4 regions of the Colwellia sp. MB3u-8 genome follow, and region 2 is predicted to be linked to each of the others. Evidence: predicted binding sites of a transcription regulator. Region 2 holds the regulator's gene; each other region holds the start of a gene.

Region 1 (4,223 bases), on a different contig from region 2:
CTCTAAAAAGTCTATTAAGCGCTGTTTTATATCTTCATAAAATGGTCTTCTATTCGCTAACAGTGGATATTTTGGCTGAGCTGAAACGCTTAATAGTTAGTACTATTTTGACCTGACATCCTCATTATTGCTATGGTTTGCTTAAGAGCGAGCAAGATACTCTTGACTCTAACCGGTAAACGCTAACTTCTACTGTACCAGCTGACAGTCATTTGTGTGCAATAAATAAAAGGGGAACTGAAACCTATGACCAATCCTTTAATTATTTCGATACTGAGATATTTAAGAGAGCAGAAAAGTTCCTGCTCGCTGCTTGATTTGGTGAAGCTTTGTGAACAAGACTTTCTTGCGCTTATTCTAACGGATGTCGCTCCTCAGATAGCCATTTTCCAAAAGAATTTTTTTGTTATGAATGCGCTTTATCAAATTCAACATGATATTCAAACAGAGGGTTTTTCACTGACAATTTTTCCTTTAGAAATCTGTCTGATGCCACATTGCGATGGCGTTAAAAATTCCCTGACCACGCGCGATAATGATCTGGCCCACTACTATTTAAACTGGTCTAATTTGAATAATATCACTGTTGAAGAGGTTGAATCACTTTTTGCTAGTTTTTGGCAAAGATATCAGGCGGTAGATAAGGTTGGCGATGCTCTGACGACGTTAGGACTAAATCAAGGTGTGGATTGGTCTAAGATACGTCATGCTTACCAAAAAAAAGTTTTCATTAATCACCCTGATAAAGGCGGCAGCAAAGATGACTTTATCAAAACCCGAGAAGCCTATGAAATCTTAAAGTTTTGTTATTCTAAAACTTAACGGAAATTTTTTATTTATTTCTAATTCGTTAAGGGCCATATTAGGCCTTAGAAAACCACTCATTAAACTTTAAGTAAGTTTAACGCTAAGTTCGTATTTCACATCATGACTAAGACCAACTATGATAGATCAGCTCTACTTTGTTACCCAAGCCAATAATTCTAGTCTGTTAATGTTTGAACATCTACTTTTTGTGCTAAGTTTGCATTAGCTTATCAAGTCAACAATGGGTAATGTTCGTTCCTTATCTGCATCTGCTGAAGTGTCATATTTTCTATCAAAACACGTGTTAATACTTGTTAAAATAAGATGTTTTTTTGCCCAAGGATGACCACTGGCTCTAAAAAAAACAGTATTTAATTGAGCGTTAAGGCCAGCATATAGAATCAATCATGGTTAATAAGCTGTGACTCGGAGATGGTTTTATAAGTCATAGGTTTATCAATCTGGTGAGCAATAAGATTTTGTGGAATATGGGGTTGTAGCAAGTGTTCAAATTGCTCAACCTCATTAAATTGAGTATTTAGCCACCTATCTACTAATAGTGATTCTTGCGGTAGGATTAGCGGCATTGCTTTGCTGTGAATTTTCATCAGCTTTGGGTGTGGAGGCAAGGTGATAACCGAGCAGCTAAGTTTTATTTCACCTGTTGTTTGGTGCTTCCATTCACGGCACAAACCCCCAAGTATTAAGCCACCTGACTCTGCTGCCATATCGTAATAATGTATAGGTTTTTTATTCAAAAATTCAGTTTCACCAAAACCTTTAACCACAATAACACATCGTGAACTACGGTACGCTTGATAACCTGCACTTCTTGGGGTATTTAACTTATCATATCGTGTATTAAATGAAGTAAATTGAGACGGTTTAAAACCATTTACCCTTTGGTCTAACAGTAACCACCAAGTAGCGTTTTCCACACGCCGTTGTTCACCTACATTTCTGACAATGGAAATGGTATCTGTCGCTTTTACACAACGACTATCAATAGGGTTATCGATTACCTTGTTAATTTTTAAGCTGGTATAAAGTTTTTTAACACCTTTATCAAAGGTCATATTGAACCGACCGCACATGTTTTTTATTCCTCATGAATTACAGGCTATCTTAGCAACGAATTTTAGCTATATCTCGCCAGTTAACGGTTAACTGCAAGCTTAAAAAGTAACACTTCATTGACTATTTTTCCGTTTGCCCTTCAGCACCTAGCTTTAACATGCCTTGACCATAGCGATTATTAATGGGCTAATGTTAAAGAGCTTGGGTATTTAAAAGCAGAGAATATTGAGTACCTACAAAGACACTAAGTCACTTTTTTTCGCTCTATGGGTTGGCGTATATGTATGTTAATCAGAAAAAGTCCCTAAAAGAACAAAGTTATCCTCGCCTAAAGGCTAATTATTTCGAGAAAAATTTGCCCCCCAGCTTTATATTCAACTACACAGCTTGCATGGCCAATTTTATGCTTTTTACGCGCTAATGGCTTGCATTACACGCCAGATAAAGGGCTTGCTTGCTAAACTTGTCTTTCTTTGTTGATAACAACACGCTTAGTCAAATCCCTATTTATCATGTTAATTCCACTTACCGCTGATTATTTGCTTACGTTTAATTTGATTTATAAAATAGACCAGCCAAAGCTTTATCTCTGACAAGCTTATTTTACGCCCTAGTCGTTGAATTTAATTAAAAAATAATTTCATTAATACTAAAATAGTGACTTAATAGTAATATTTCTGTTACATTATTGATAATAGAAATATTAAATTTTTTAGCGACTATTGAACTGTCGATTATTTTGTTTGTTATTTTACTGATTATAAAGTTATTTGTACTTTTGGGTTATTTGTACAATGTGGCACCTTTGACGTGCAATCATTCTGTATAGCAAGGTAATATAAGCGAGTAAAAATATCTAACAAGCATAAGACTACAAGCTGTTGAGCGAAATAATGTTTGCCGTAACAAAAATGTGGTGAGTCTTGAAAAGTTAACCGAAAGGGCACATTCCGAATTATCATTCACTTAGATGAGTATGTATTTCTTGATATTTTCCGAATTCAGCAAAAGAATTTCCACCGCTTTAATTGCTATCATTTTACTTACTATTGTCGTCAGCTTTGCTGGCCTTATTCATAATATTGACCAAAAAAATATCAACGAATTAAATAGTGACTTTACTATTAATAGTAGCTATTACATTGATAAAAACAACAATGTTGACCTTAAAAATATCTTAAGTAATACTGACTTTATCGCTAGTAAATTAAATAGTATTCCTTATGCATTAGCACAGCAAAGTTATTGGATAAAACTATCTCTGCATTATCCTATTGATAAAAAATCGATAACTACTAGCGCGCAAAAAAGCTTTATTCAAGGTAGTGGCAACAAGCAACTAATATTGATGGCCGAACATAGTATGCTTGATACTTTTATCGTTTATCAACTAAATGCCTTTACTGCGCCAGAAAAAATTTACCATAAACGCGCCAATTCAAAAGAGTTAAGCCAAAATGTTTACCCTTATGCAAGACTAAAGCTGAATCAATTCGGCCATAGTGAATTCCTGATAAAAGTGAAAAATTCTGGTCCTCCTAATATTCCTCTGCTGTTATTTACCCCGCAAGACTTCGAACAAAGAGTAATGCTATCTCAATTAATATATGGCGCATTTATCGGCATATTACTCATCATGGCAATATATAACTTAGTATTATTTTTTGCTGACAAAAATAAAGTTTATTTATTGTATATTGGTTACTTATTATCTGCTTTTGCAGTGCTGTCCTCATTAACAGGTTATGGATATTTTCTTTTCTCCGACTGGGTAATGCAGTTACTCAATAAATATATTATTTTTACACATTTTTTACTGATTATTTTTTTACTGTTATTTACGCTTTATTTTTTACGTTATGACCGTTTAAAACATTGGGCTTACAAATATTCACTTGTATTTAGTATTGTTATTAGTTCATTAGGGCTATATTCTCTTTCGCTCGACGAATTAACACAAACTAAACTTTTTTTCTCTCTGCAACCACTATTTTATATTGTCGTACTCTTTTTAATTCTTAACCGCCTAAAACGAGATTTTTTATGGGCACGTTTTTACTTCTTGTCCTGGTTGCCCTTATTAATTGGCGCTATTATTCAACCTATGGTGCTGTTTAATCAACTTGAATATAGCTTTTTGACCGGTAATGCACTCCTATTTGCCATCATGATTGAAGTCACCTTTATGGCATTTGCCTTAGCTGAGCGTATTCGCCGCAATGAGCAAGAAAAACTAGCCATGGTTGCTTACCACCAAAGTAACCATTTACCGAGACAAACAAATTTAGACCATAAAATCAGTCAACTGATAGAAGAAGGCAAGCAAAACTTTACCGTAA
Region 2 (4,223 bases):
ACTGTTCTTGAATTTGATAGCGTACTGCGTGCTGATGCGGTATTACAAAATAAAGCGCGTTCTTTGCCAAATATCGAGATTATTGTTAATGCTCAAACCACCGAAGTATTAGGTAATGGCAAGCATGTTACTGGGCTAAACTACCTTAATCGTGCAACAGATAGGCAAGAGAGTATCGAACTTGCCGGTATTTTCGTACAAATTGGTTTAGTGCCAAATTCAAAGTTTTTGCAAGGAAGTGTTGATTTAACCGAGCGAGGCGAGGTGATCATTAACCACAAAGGTGAAACCAATATCGCGGGTGTTTATGCGGCGGGCGATGTAACAAACACGCCATTTAAACAAATTATTATCGCTATGGGCAGTGGTGCAACAGCAGCATTAGGTGCATTCGATTATTTAATTAGAACACCGAACCCGCTTGAAAACACTGAAAGCGTTAGCGAAGCTGCAGCCTAATGGCGGATTAATTCGTCGCTTTAATTAGTACTGAAACGCTAGTGCAATAAGTACTCAAAAAATAAACGCTATCGTTGGCAACGATAGCGTTTTTGGTCGAAGCTAATAAGCGTGTTGTGAAATATAGCTAATTTATTCATCAAATAACCCCGTCATTGCTTGGCGCACTTCATTAACCACCGCTCTAACACTTTCCATACGCGCGTAACCAGCACGACAAAGTAAAGATATTTCACGCACCGGCTGCGGGCTTTCAAAAGGAATGTAATGAATATGCTTTTGTGGAGCATAATTAATTGTCGCCAACTGTGGTAGCAGCGTAATACCCATATTGCTGGCCACCATATAACGTAAGGTTTCAAGACTGGTGGCTCGAAAACTATGATCTTCCTCCGCACCAGCGCTAAAGCAATAGCCCATGGCTTGATCTCTCAAACAATGGCCATCTTCTAAAGTGAGAATTTTTTGATTATGTAAATCATCAAATGTTACTTTAGTTTTATTAGCCAGTGGATGTGAAGGTGACGTTGCCATCACCAAGGGCTCAGTGAATAAATCGTAACGTTCAAAACGCGCCATTTCTGGCAACCAAGGCAAAATTAAAATATCGAGTTTACCTGTTTCCAATTGTTGCAGTAAATCTTGCGTTCTATTTTCATGTAAATAGAAGTTTATTTTCGCTAGATTGCTGTTTAGTGCCGGCATAATATGCGGCAATATATATGGCGCTAACGTCGGTATTAAGCCTATATGTAAATCACCTGACAGGGGATCAAGTAGCGCTTTTGCCGCTTCTTCAAAGTTATTCGCGGCGTTAAGTACTTGCCGAGCTTGTTGTACTAACTTTTCTCCTGCGGGTGTTAGCATAACATTGCGCGGTTGGCGTTCAATTAAGGTTAGCTTAAGGCGTTGTTCTAGTTTTTGAATTTGACCACTTAGCGTTGGTTGACTAACAAAGCAAGCCTCAGCGGCATGGCCAAAATGCTTATATTCGGCAATGGCCGTTAGATATTCTAAATCACGAATTTTTATCATAGTTTACATCTATTGATATGAGGTGGTTGATAGCTAGATTGATGTTAACTTAAGGTACTGAGTTTAGCTAGAATACTGACAAGCCAAGCCTGCAATGAAAGCGCTAATACCCAGACTAAACCATGCTTGCAAAGGCTATAAACTTGCCAACAGCTTGGTTAACTGAGGCGCTTATTGCATCACTGGGTATTTAAGCCATTGTGTAAAATGACTTACGGTACTTTGAGGTCTTAAAGTCTTAAGGAGTTGAGGGAGATTGAAGCATTATAGCTTTGATCGCTCATAAGCCGGAATGTTAATAAAATTTTCATCACCTTTAGCAACAGCTTCTTTTAAGCTCGCTTTTCTATTTTGGCGAGATTCAATACTTTCACCAAATACCTGAAAGTGAGCTCGCGCGATAACGTCGACAGCCTCTGCATGAGATATAACGCCTAACGCTTTACCCGCATGGATAAAACCTTCAGCCCTGAATTTTTGCTTATCATCTTTTTTATGATTTTTTGCGAGGCTAAAAACTTTCAGCAACTGTGCTTGGCAACAATCTAAATATTCGTCTTTATTCATTATTTTCCATTCACCTTCTACGTTTTATTAACCTATATACCTGCTGTTTGAGCAAGGTTAATAGTTTTATTCATGGCTATTTTAATGACCTTAATCAGCAGTGCTTTTTGATTCATCAACAATGAAATTGACCGTGATGCACACCTAACTGATTTTAATCGTGAAAGCCGCTTACAACAACATGGATTGAGCACTTAATGTTTTTAGAAACACCACCATTGCAACTAAAACCCAAACTAGCAAAGGCGGATGATTATTTTCTTGCGTTTAATTACAGCCTGTATACAATAACAGTAATACTGTGTAAAAATACAGGCTCGCTCTTAAGTAGCTTAAGGAACAACTATGCGCCCTTTAACCCCCAGACAACAGCAGATTTTTGATCTGATCCGAGAAAAAATTTCCGACACAGGTATGCCGCCAACGCGTGCTGAAATTGCTGCTTTTTTTGGTTTTAAGTCGGCCAATGCAGCAGAAGAACATTTAAAAGCGCTAGCGAAGAAAGGTTATATTGAAATGCTACCTGGCACATCGCGTGGTATTCGTCTTACACAAGAGTTTATCGCTGAAGATGGTTTGCCACTTATTGGTCGTGTAGCGGCCGGTGAGCCTATTTTGGCGCAAGAACATGTTGAGCAGCATTACAAAGTTGATGGCAATTTATTTCATCCTCCGGCTGATTATTTATTGCGTGTTAATGGCGAGAGCATGAAAGATATCGGCATTATGGATGGCGACTTGTTGGCTGTTCATCAAACAACCGACGTGCAAAATGGTCAAGTGATTGTTGCTCGTGTGGAAGACGATGTTACCGTTAAGCGTTTTAAACGTGAGGGCAATGTGGTTTATTTACATGCTGAAAATGAAGATTTTGCACCGATTAAGGTCGATTTAAAGTTTCAGCAATTTAATATCGAAGGTCTAGCCGTTGGTGTTATTCGCGCGGCTGATTGGATGTAGTTCAGCTTGCACTTACTTCATAAATGCTAATATTTACCTAAACTAGATTTTTCTACATTATATTTCGCAGATTTAACTATCACTAGGTTTAATCTAGGGGGTTAAAATCTGCGTATTTCTTATGCTTGATAACCATTTCTGTGCCTAATATGTACCTCAATTTTTTTGGTTAGAACAATCCTCCTGTTCGGCAATAAATACCGCTAATAGCTTGCTTTTTATACAGCAAGTTTCTGTGTTGATTATTTATTATTCAGCATGAAAATTATGCCTTGAACAAAATATGAACATTGCAGCCATCCTTTTAAAAATCTACTTGTCGTCCAGTTTAGGGCATTTACTCTATTGTATTTATTGGTTTTTATTTATCATGCTTTTGAAATTAAAAATTGACCCCTATCAAGTTTTAAGTAATTCTAGTCTGGAAAACGTACAAAAAAACAATAGGGCGCAATTGGCAACTGTTGATTAATGCGTCACTTAAATAATAATAAATGTATGCGCTAAATAGCCGGTTTTCATAATGAAAATATGTTATTTGGCCTAAATTAAAGGTGAAGGAGATGTCGTGTGAAAAGACGTAACCTAGGTTTGTTGTTGCTAGGGGGCTTGTTCTCTAGTTCAGTGTGGGCAGAGATGTCGCTGAACTTAACTAAAGGTGTTACTGAGGTGAGCAGAGACGTATATGATTTACATATGCTAGTGCTCTATATCTGTACTGCTATTGGTGTTGTGGTCTTTGGTGCTATGTTTTGGTCTATGGTGTTTCACCGTAAATCAAAAGGCTTTAAACCAGCAACCTTTCATGAAAGCACAAAAGTTGAAATTCTTTGGACAGCGATTCCTGTTGTTATTCTAATTGCTATGGCTTTTCCAGCCACTATTACGCTGATCGATATGGAAAATAACGATGATGCGGATTTAACCATTCAAGTAACGGGTTCTCAGTGGAAATGGCATTATAAATACTTTGATCAAGACCTTGAATTTTATTCAGTGCTTTCTACTCCGCGTGAACAATACGAAAACCAAGATGGTACCTCAGCAGAAAAAGGTGAACATTACCTGTTAGAAGTTGATCGTCCTTTGGTTATTCCAATCAATAAAAAAGTGCGTTTTGTTATTACTTCTGATGATGTTATCCATGCTTGGTGGGTACCGGCATTTGCGGTAAAACAAGATGCTAACCCAGGCTTTATTAA
Region 3 (4,223 bases), on a different contig from region 2:
GCCATGCGACAGGGATATTGCCAAGCAGTAACCTAGCCTGAATAAATTAACCATTACGCCTTGATATAAAGCCGATATGAAATGAGCTTAGGTATTAATAAATTTACCTGACAAGGCTAAACCGCTGCGATGATGCAAGATACTGTGACATTGCGCTAAAATAGACAAGGCAATCGACTCGGGCAATTCACCACCAATATCAAGGCCAACAGGGCCATTAACATGACGCATTAACCAAGCTCTGTCTTCAATATTAGCGAGTGTTTCAACATTACCTCTTCGTTCAGTTGGGCCTAATAAACCAATATATTTTGCAATATTATTTTCATGCAGCAAACTTAACCAAGCAGCGTCCAAATTCAAATTGTGCGTCATCAACACGGCGGCATCAAGTTGGCGAAATTGTGCTATTTGAGAAAAGTCGTTGGGATGAATTCTAAAAATTTCTGAGGCCTGCTTAAAACTGCTGCTGCGGGCATAGCTAGAGCGATGATCAACAAGCGTTACCCGCCAGCCCATCTGCGCCGCCATTGACACTAAAGGAATAGCATCTGAGCCTCCACCAAAAATCCATAAATTAGTCGGTGCAGATATTTTGGTTATCGACACTTGATCTTGGCCAATGGTGATATTGCTGTGCGCTGTTGCCTGTTTTATCATTTGCCTTAGAGCATCTTGCTTAACGTTTTCTTGCCCCTGAGCTGTTGTTACTAATAACTGGCCAACATTATCAAACAAACTGATGTTATTTAACGCCTGCGGTGTTGATTCATCAGTTAAAAATATTTGTTGTAAATAGCTTGCTTGCCCCTCTTGCATGCGCTTAAAAAGCTTGGTAAATAAGACTTGATGTGCAGCTGTGACATATTGCAATAATACGCCTATTTTACCTTTGCAGCCTACGCCTAGCTCTGCTGCATAGCCATCTTCTTCTAGCATATCGTATACAACGTAATGGGCTTGCTTGCTATCAAATACTTTTTTCGCATGTAAAACAATATTGGCTTCTAAACAGCCGCCACTGACTAAACCAAGCGATTGTCCCAAGCTATTAACCAGCATGATAGCACCCGGCGAGCGATAACTTGAGCCCGCTTTATTTACTATAGTGGCAATTACCCAGTCAAGTTTTTCGCTATGATTTAAGTAATGTTCAATCAGGGAGTAATGAGAGTGATTATTAAGCAATGGTAAACCTTAAAGTTATTGGGAGCTGGTCACGGGTCTTTAATTTATTATAACAAGTTGGGTAAAGTTAAAAAACATCGAATTTGTATCTATTTACTCTGTGTATCGGTCAAAATCCTAGCTTTTAACATCGACTGACATGGAGGGTGAATATGCTATGCAGTCATATACTGAGATGAAACATGTCGTTAGAGCAATGCTGAAGCAACTAACAAGATGGCGAAGATTGGCAATGTTCTGATTATATAAAGTTTTTGATATTAAAAAAGCCACTTTACAGTGGCTTTTTCATTAAAAGTAAAACTCGCTAATAATTATTTAACGACTTCTTCAGTGGCTTTAGTTGTTTTGGCTGCTTTAACTGGTTTATCTGTTTCAGCCGCTTCAGGCAGTTTATTTTTCGATAATAGTGCTTCACGTAAACGTGTATCAATTTCTTTTGCTATTTTAGGATTATCTTTCAAGTACTTAGCTGCGTTTGCTTTACCTTGACCAATTTTGTCGCCTTTATAACTATACCAAGCGCCGGCTTTTTCAACCATTTCATTTTTAACGCCAAGGTCAACTAACTCACCTAAACTATTAATACCTTCACCATATAGAATTTGAAACTCAGCTTGCTTAAAAGGTGGTGCTATTTTATTTTTAACCACTTTAACACGTGTTTCATTACCAATAATTTCGTCACCATTTTTAACCGCGCCAATACGGCGTATATCTAAACGTATAGAAGCATAAAATTTTAAGGCGTTACCACCTGTTGTGGTTTCTGGAGAGCCAAACATTACACCAATTTTCATTCGAATTTGGTTGATAAAGATAATCATGGTATTTGATTTTTTCAAATTACCGGTTAATTTACGCATGGCTTGTGATAACATACGAGCTTGTAAGCCCATGTGTGAATCACCCATATCGCCTTCAATTTCAGCTTTTGGTGTTAACGCAGCCACCGAGTCGACAACAATAACGTCAATAGCACCTGAGCGAGTTAACATGTCACAAATTTCAAGCGCTTGCTCACCCGTATCCGGTTGAGAAACCAACAATTCGTTAATATCTACGCCCAATTTTGCCGCATAGACAGGGTCAAGTGCATGCTCAGCATCAACAAATGCACAAATTTTACCATTACGTTGTGCTTCAGCAATAACTTCAAGTGTCAGGGTTGTTTTACCACTTGACTCTGGACCATAAATTTCAACAACACGACCTAGAGGTAAGCCGCCAGCACCTAAAGCAATATCTAATCCTAATGAACCGGTAGAGATTGTTTCAACGTCCATGGTGTTATTGTCACCTAACTTCATGATAGAACCTTTACCAAATTGACGTTCGATTTGGCTTAAGGCAGCTGATAATGCTTTTTCTTTGTTATCGTCCATTTATTACTCCACGAGAGGTTTAGGTGCTTAATTTGTTTTGATGAAACAAAGTATACTGTATAGTCGTACAGTATCAAGGTTTTTATTAGATTATTTTATTTATATATAAAAACAAAATAACCTATAGATATTAACCGTTGAAAAATAAAGAGTTTATTAACAAAAGTAACTTTATAAATTTTTCATTTGAAAAGTTACTATTACAGTTATCAATCTTTACACAGTGGTTTTATATGATTAGTTTAACTGATGAATTTTATCAAAAATAGAAAAATTGATCACCTGTCTTACGCATAATCTATGCCCTTAATACTTTCATCAATTTTAGTTACGGCAGTTCAATGATGCAGTTCAATGATAATAATAACAAAAGAACTTTCCTCACACACTCCTATGAGTTTATTATTATTTGACCTTGATTACTTCAAACGTATTAATGATACTTGGGGCCATGAGATTGGTGATCGTCTGCTACAAAAAATATCAACCGAGCACAACTTACCCTGCGAAAAAACGATGGTGTCGGTCGCACTGGCGCTGAAGAGTTCATGGTGGTTTTACCTGATTCTACACTAGACAGTGCAGTAGAGATATTGCACAACGTTTATGTGACTGTATTGCAGCAATAAATATAAAACTTTGAAGATAATCGATGGTTACTATCAGCTTAGATGTTGCCCAACTCAGTGACATTGACACGACCGTGTCGTTGTTAACTCAGCGGGCAGATAATGCATGGTATCGAGCGAAAGACTCAGGACGAAATTGCGTTGAAGTTGAGAGATAAATGCCTAAGTAGCAATAACACTATTTTGTAGATAGGGCTTTCAAATAATTGCTCGACCTTGCTTTTATTATCTTTTTATTTGTCAATTTACGGATTAATTTTGGCGGTTTCCTCATTGTGATCCTTTTAGACATCAGCTGTTAGGTGACGAGCTGCGGTTAGGTTTTCTGGTTTGGCTGATATCTAAAAACTTTAATGGAGCAGTCCAAATTAAGATTAAATCCTATCTCGCTTTGTGTCCGAAACCGCTATATAAATTTATCAAGTAAATAAAAATTGACTGTAAACTTTATACCGCAACCGCCCGTGTAACGCTACCAAATAATGCTATGCCCTGTAAAATAGTCCTGAGTCAAGTGCATAGTCATCTAAATTAAAGCGTCCTTATTCATAGAGGCTGAATAATTACTCAAACGGCGCATTTAATACGCCGTTTGCTGTAATGAAGCTAGACTTTTCTATATTAAACCACCATTGAATGAGGGTCGATCACAAACTTTTGCGCGGCACCTTGATCAAAGGCACTGTAACCTTCAGGTGCACCATCGAGTGAAATTACTTGTACATTAACAGCTTTGGCAATTTGCACTTTATCCCATAAAATGGCTTGCATTAAATTGCGATGATATTTCATTACTGGACATTGCCCTGTGACAAAATAGTGCGATTTAGCCCAACCAAGGCCAAAGTTCATACTAAGTTGGCCTGTTTTAGCCGCTTCGGTAGATGCACCAGGATCGCCAGTGACATAAAGCCCTGGAATACCGATTCCACCACCCGCACGCGTTACCTCCATCATAGTATTAAGTACAATTGCAGGCTGTTCTTGATGATGGCTACAGCCATGGCTATGGGCTTCAAAA
Region 4 (4,223 bases), on a different contig from region 2:
TTTGTAATGCTCGCTCTAGGTTGTCTACTGTTGTTAACATTTCAGCAGCAAATTTTTCTAAAGCAAACTTACGTGCTTTTTCAACGTCTTGTGACGCACGGCGACGAACATTGTCAACTTCTGCTTTCGCACGTATGACTGAATCTTTTTGATCGGCAACCGTTGATTTAGCGGTAGCTAAGGCGAGTTCAAGCTCGTTTATTTTTTCTTGCTCAGCACTGATATTTTCGACTGCGGCGTCAAGTTCAACTTCAACTTGCTCTTCTGCATCCTCAATAATTTCAGTGGCTAATTTGTCTGCTAAAATATCTTCAGCACTTTTATTCTCTGTTGACTCGTTGGCCATGAAAAACTCCAAAGTAGGTCTTAAATTTCAAAATAGGTAATATAATAATGCTAATTATGGGGGTTTGTTTTTATGATTCAAGCACAAAAGTAAATCATTTAAAAAAAAGTCAACTTTACAAGCGAGCGAAATAGCGCGAAACTGCTGATAGTCCTTAATTATATTACATATTTATAAGCACCGTATGAGTAATTTATACCGCACTATTGGCTTAATTGGTAAACCTAACCATGAAGGTGCCAGTTCAACCATAGCAGCTTTACATCAGTATTTATCGCAGCAAGGCTATCAAGTGCTGGTAGAAAACTCTGTGGCCCAAACCGTTAATATTGAAAATGTTGTCATGGCGTCACTTACCCGTATTGGCGAGCAGGCCGATCTGGCTATTGTGATTGGTGGTGACGGCTATATGTTAGGCGCGGCGAGAGTTTTAGCTTGTTACAATGTCGGTGTTATTGGGGTTAACCGTGGCAATTTAGGTTTTCTTACCGATTTATCTCCTGATGATTTAATTACCCCGCTTGAAGCCATTTTAAAAGGTGAATCTCGCGCTGAACAACGCTTTATTATCGAAGCTGAAGTTTATCGCCACGGCAAACTTAAAAGCTCAAACAGTGCGGTGAACGAAGCGGTACTGCATGCAGGTAAAGTCGCTAGCATGATCGAATTTGAAGTTTATATCGATGGCAGCTTTATGTTTAGTCAACGCTCTGATGGTTTAATTGTTTCAACGCCTACCGGCTCAACCGCGTATTCTATGTCAGCGGGTGGCCCAATATTAACCCCCAATTTAAATGCCCTTTCCTTGGTGCCTATGTTTCCGCATACGTTAACTAGTCGACCTATTGTGGTTGACGGTAACAGCGAGATCAAACTAAAACTGGCTAATGAAAACTATGAAAACTTGCAGGTTAGCTGCGATGGCCATGTGATTTTAGCGGTTATGCCCGGTGATGAAGTGATTATTAAAAAAAGTGAATTTACCCTACGCCTAATACACCCACTTGATCATAACTACTTTAATGTACTAAGAAATAAATTAGGTTGGGGTCACAAACTCTACTGATATTACTTAAACCTGCGATGGGTAGAATGTCGAAATATAAATAAAGTTGCAAACAGAGCTTGAATAAAAACCAGATACTGTATAAATTAACAGTATCTGGTTTTTTTGGTTACCATACCCATTGGTATTAACACTTTATCCAATATAACGTTGTGATAAAGACAGTGAGGCGACTATGTTATTGCAGCTCAACATTCAAAATTTTGCCATTGTGCGTTCACTCGACATTGATTGGCAACAAGGCATGACTACCATTACCGGCGAAACCGGTGCAGGTAAGTCTATTGCGATTGACGCCTTAGGGCTTTGCTTAGGTGATAGGGCGGTAACCAACGTCGTTAGACCTAATTGCGCGAAAGCCGAGTTAGCCGCCACTTTTGATACTAGTAATAACAAAAGAGCAAAAAAATGGCTAAAAAACAATGATATGTTGCTCGAAAATGAATGTATTCTGCGGCGGGTTATTTCTGCTGAAGGCCGCTCAAAAGCCTATATTAATGGTAGCCAAGTGCCTTTAACGCAACTAAAAGAAATTGGACAACTACTGATCAACATCCACAGTCAGCATAACCATCAACTACTGGTTAAACCCGCTGAACAACGCAATATTCTTGACGCTTATGCCAGCCACCAGCACTTGTTAGATGAAGTTAAATATTATTACCATCAATGGCGTGAACTTAGCCAAGAAGCCCAACTGTTGCAAGAAAGCAAACTACAACGTGAAGCCAAACAGCAATTATTACAGTATCAAGTAAACGAATTAGATGAGTTTTCATTACAACTTGATGAATTTGAAAGCTTGGAAATTGACTATAACCGCCAAAGTAATGGTCAGCACATCCTCAATGAAACCTTAATTGCTGTACAAGAATTATCTGAAGATGAACAATTTAACGTTGTTGATGGCCTACGGCACAGTACCGAGCAAATTACCGCTTTAGGTAACTATGACCCGACATTAAAAGCCATAGCAGAACAGCTTAACGAAGCCTTAATTCAAGTTGAAGACGCTAGCCAAGAAATTAAGCATTATTACGAAAGTTTAGAGCTTGACCCACAAGCTTATACTTTAATAGAAGAGCGTTATTCAACCGCTGTGCTGCTAGCTAAAAAACATCAAGTATCGGCCAGCTCATTAGCCAATTTTCATCAACAGCTATTACAAGAGCTACAATTATTTAGCTCTGATGAAACACGTTTAAACCAAATTAACGATGATATAGAGGCCGCAAAACAAAAATATCAACAGGCTGCACTGATTTTGTCTGATTCAAGAAAAAAAGCCGCCACTAAGTTAAGTAAAATGATCACCAAAAGCATGGCCGATCTCAACATGCCGTATGGCAAGTTTTTCATCGATATTTGCCAAGATAAAAGCGAAAACTTATCGGTTAACGGCAATGACAGCGTGAGTTATCTTGCGAGTTTAAACCCAGGGCAAGCGTTAGAAGCGATGAATAAAGTTGCCTCAGGCGGCGAACTTTCTCGTATCAGCTTAGCGATGCAAGTTATTCTGGCGGATAAAATTATTACCCCTACCTTAATATTTGATGAAGTGGATGTGGGTATCAGTGGCCCAACCGCCGCTATGGTAGGTAGCAAGTTGAAACAATTAGCAAAAAATACTCAGGTTATTTGTGTAACTCACTTACCGCAAGTGGCCAGTAAAGGTCATCAACAATTATTTGTCGCTAAATTAACCGATGGTGAACATACAGAAACCACAGTAACTGAACTTTCTAGCAATGGCCGCGTCCAAGAAATTGCTCGCTTACTGGCTGGTGATAAAATTACCGAAAATAGCCTAGCTAACGCGCAAGAATTACTGGCCGGATAAAGCAAAGATCAGCAAGCGGGTAAAATAAACTAAAAATTATTTTGTATCTGTTAGCCTGCTTCGCTATTATCCCCATTCAAACTATAAAGGATAATTATAATTAACATGTTTTTTCGAGTATTAGCTATTGTAATCGCCTTGTCTGTTTCTGCCTGTTCTAGCTGGGTTTATCGTATAGATATTCCACAAGGAAACTATTTAGAGCAAAAAGATATCGACAAACTTCAAATTGGTATGACAAAAGAACAAGTTAAGTTTGTATTAGGTAGCCCTGTTGTTCAAGGCGCGTTTAATAAAGATATTTGGCATTATGTTTATCGTTTCAAATCAGGTCGAAGCGACGAATTTAACGCAAAAAAACAATTTACCATTACCTTTGATAATAACAAGGTTGTTAATGCTGAAGGTGATTTTGAATTACCGGAAAGCTATAACGTACCTATGGTTAACTAGCGGGTTAACTAGGTTAGTTGTTTTTTGAACATCATCACTCTTTCACATTGGCGTCCAACAATGTACTGATGCAGTGCAGCCATTAATGACTTTAATGGCTAGGAACTTCCATGTGATCTTGATATAAGGTTCATCCTGAAGATAAAGCATGTCTATTGTAGGACATGCTTTTTTATGGCTAAATTTTTAATAAATCACCTAAATTACCTAGCTAAGTCAGATATCCTAGGTCATATATCAAAAGAGTAAATTAACTCTCGCCAGTATTACCTCGGTATGACTAAACCCGACCGCCAGTAATTTTATTAGCCCGGCCTTCTTCTTTGGCTTTTTCTGCTCTGCGTTTACGCACTTCTTTCGGGTCAGCAAGCAGTGGACGGTAAATTTCAATACGATCTAAGTCTTTCACCGTATCGGTTAACTTAGCTAAGCGATTCCAAATACCCACCTTATTAACGGCTAAATCTATTTCAGGAAACTCTTCAACTATGCCAGAAGCTAAAATGGCTTGCTCTAAC

Evidence for each region. The regulator LexA, encoded in region 2, represses DNA repair genes until DNA is damaged. The targets are predictions, from matches to a motif close to TACTGTATNNNNATACAGTA.
Region 1: H4J54_RS16215 (SOS response-associated peptidase family protein) is a predicted target of LexA. The motif match lies at 1,973-1,992, and genes of this name have one in related genera.
Region 3: recA (recombinase RecA) is a predicted target of LexA. The motif match lies at 2,627-2,646, and genes of this name have one in related genera.
Region 4: recN (DNA repair protein RecN) is a predicted target of LexA. The motif match lies at 1,488-1,507, and genes of this name have one in related genera.

What each region holds. Positions count from the first base shown of each region.
Region 1 covers NZ_JACGVA010000072.1:54,854-59,076, reverse strand. The annotation lists gene H4J54_RS16220 (DNA-J related domain-containing protein) at 247-822, shown strand; gene H4J54_RS16215 (SOS response-associated peptidase family protein) at 1,209-1,901, opposite strand; gene H4J54_RS16210 (EAL domain-containing protein) at 2,870-4,223, shown strand, end outside.
Region 2 covers NZ_JACGVA010000068.1:83,273-87,495, forward strand. The annotation lists gene ahpF (alkyl hydroperoxide reductase subunit F) at 1-459, shown strand, start outside; gene oxyR (DNA-binding transcriptional regulator OxyR) at 592-1,494, opposite strand; gene H4J54_RS12860 (hypothetical protein) at 1,759-2,061, opposite strand; gene lexA (transcriptional repressor LexA) at 2,407-3,021, shown strand; gene coxB (cytochrome c oxidase subunit II) at 3,658-4,223, shown strand, end outside.
Region 3 covers NZ_JACGVA010000066.1:127,471-131,693, reverse strand. The annotation lists gene H4J54_RS11780 (XdhC family protein) at 88-1,188, opposite strand; gene recA (recombinase RecA) at 1,503-2,573, opposite strand; gene H4J54_RS11770 (diguanylate cyclase domain-containing protein) at 2,928-3,149, shown strand; gene H4J54_RS19480 (hypothetical protein) at 3,226-3,360, shown strand; gene fdhA (formaldehyde dehydrogenase, glutathione-independent) at 3,824-4,223, opposite strand, start outside.
Region 4 covers NZ_JACGVA010000060.1:629-4,851, forward strand. The annotation lists gene grpE (nucleotide exchange factor GrpE) at 1-346, opposite strand, end outside; gene nadK (NAD(+) kinase) at 531-1,412, shown strand; gene recN (DNA repair protein RecN) at 1,588-3,252, shown strand; gene H4J54_RS08515 (outer membrane protein assembly factor BamE) at 3,358-3,705, shown strand; gene H4J54_RS08520 (RnfH family protein) at 3,986-4,223, opposite strand, start outside.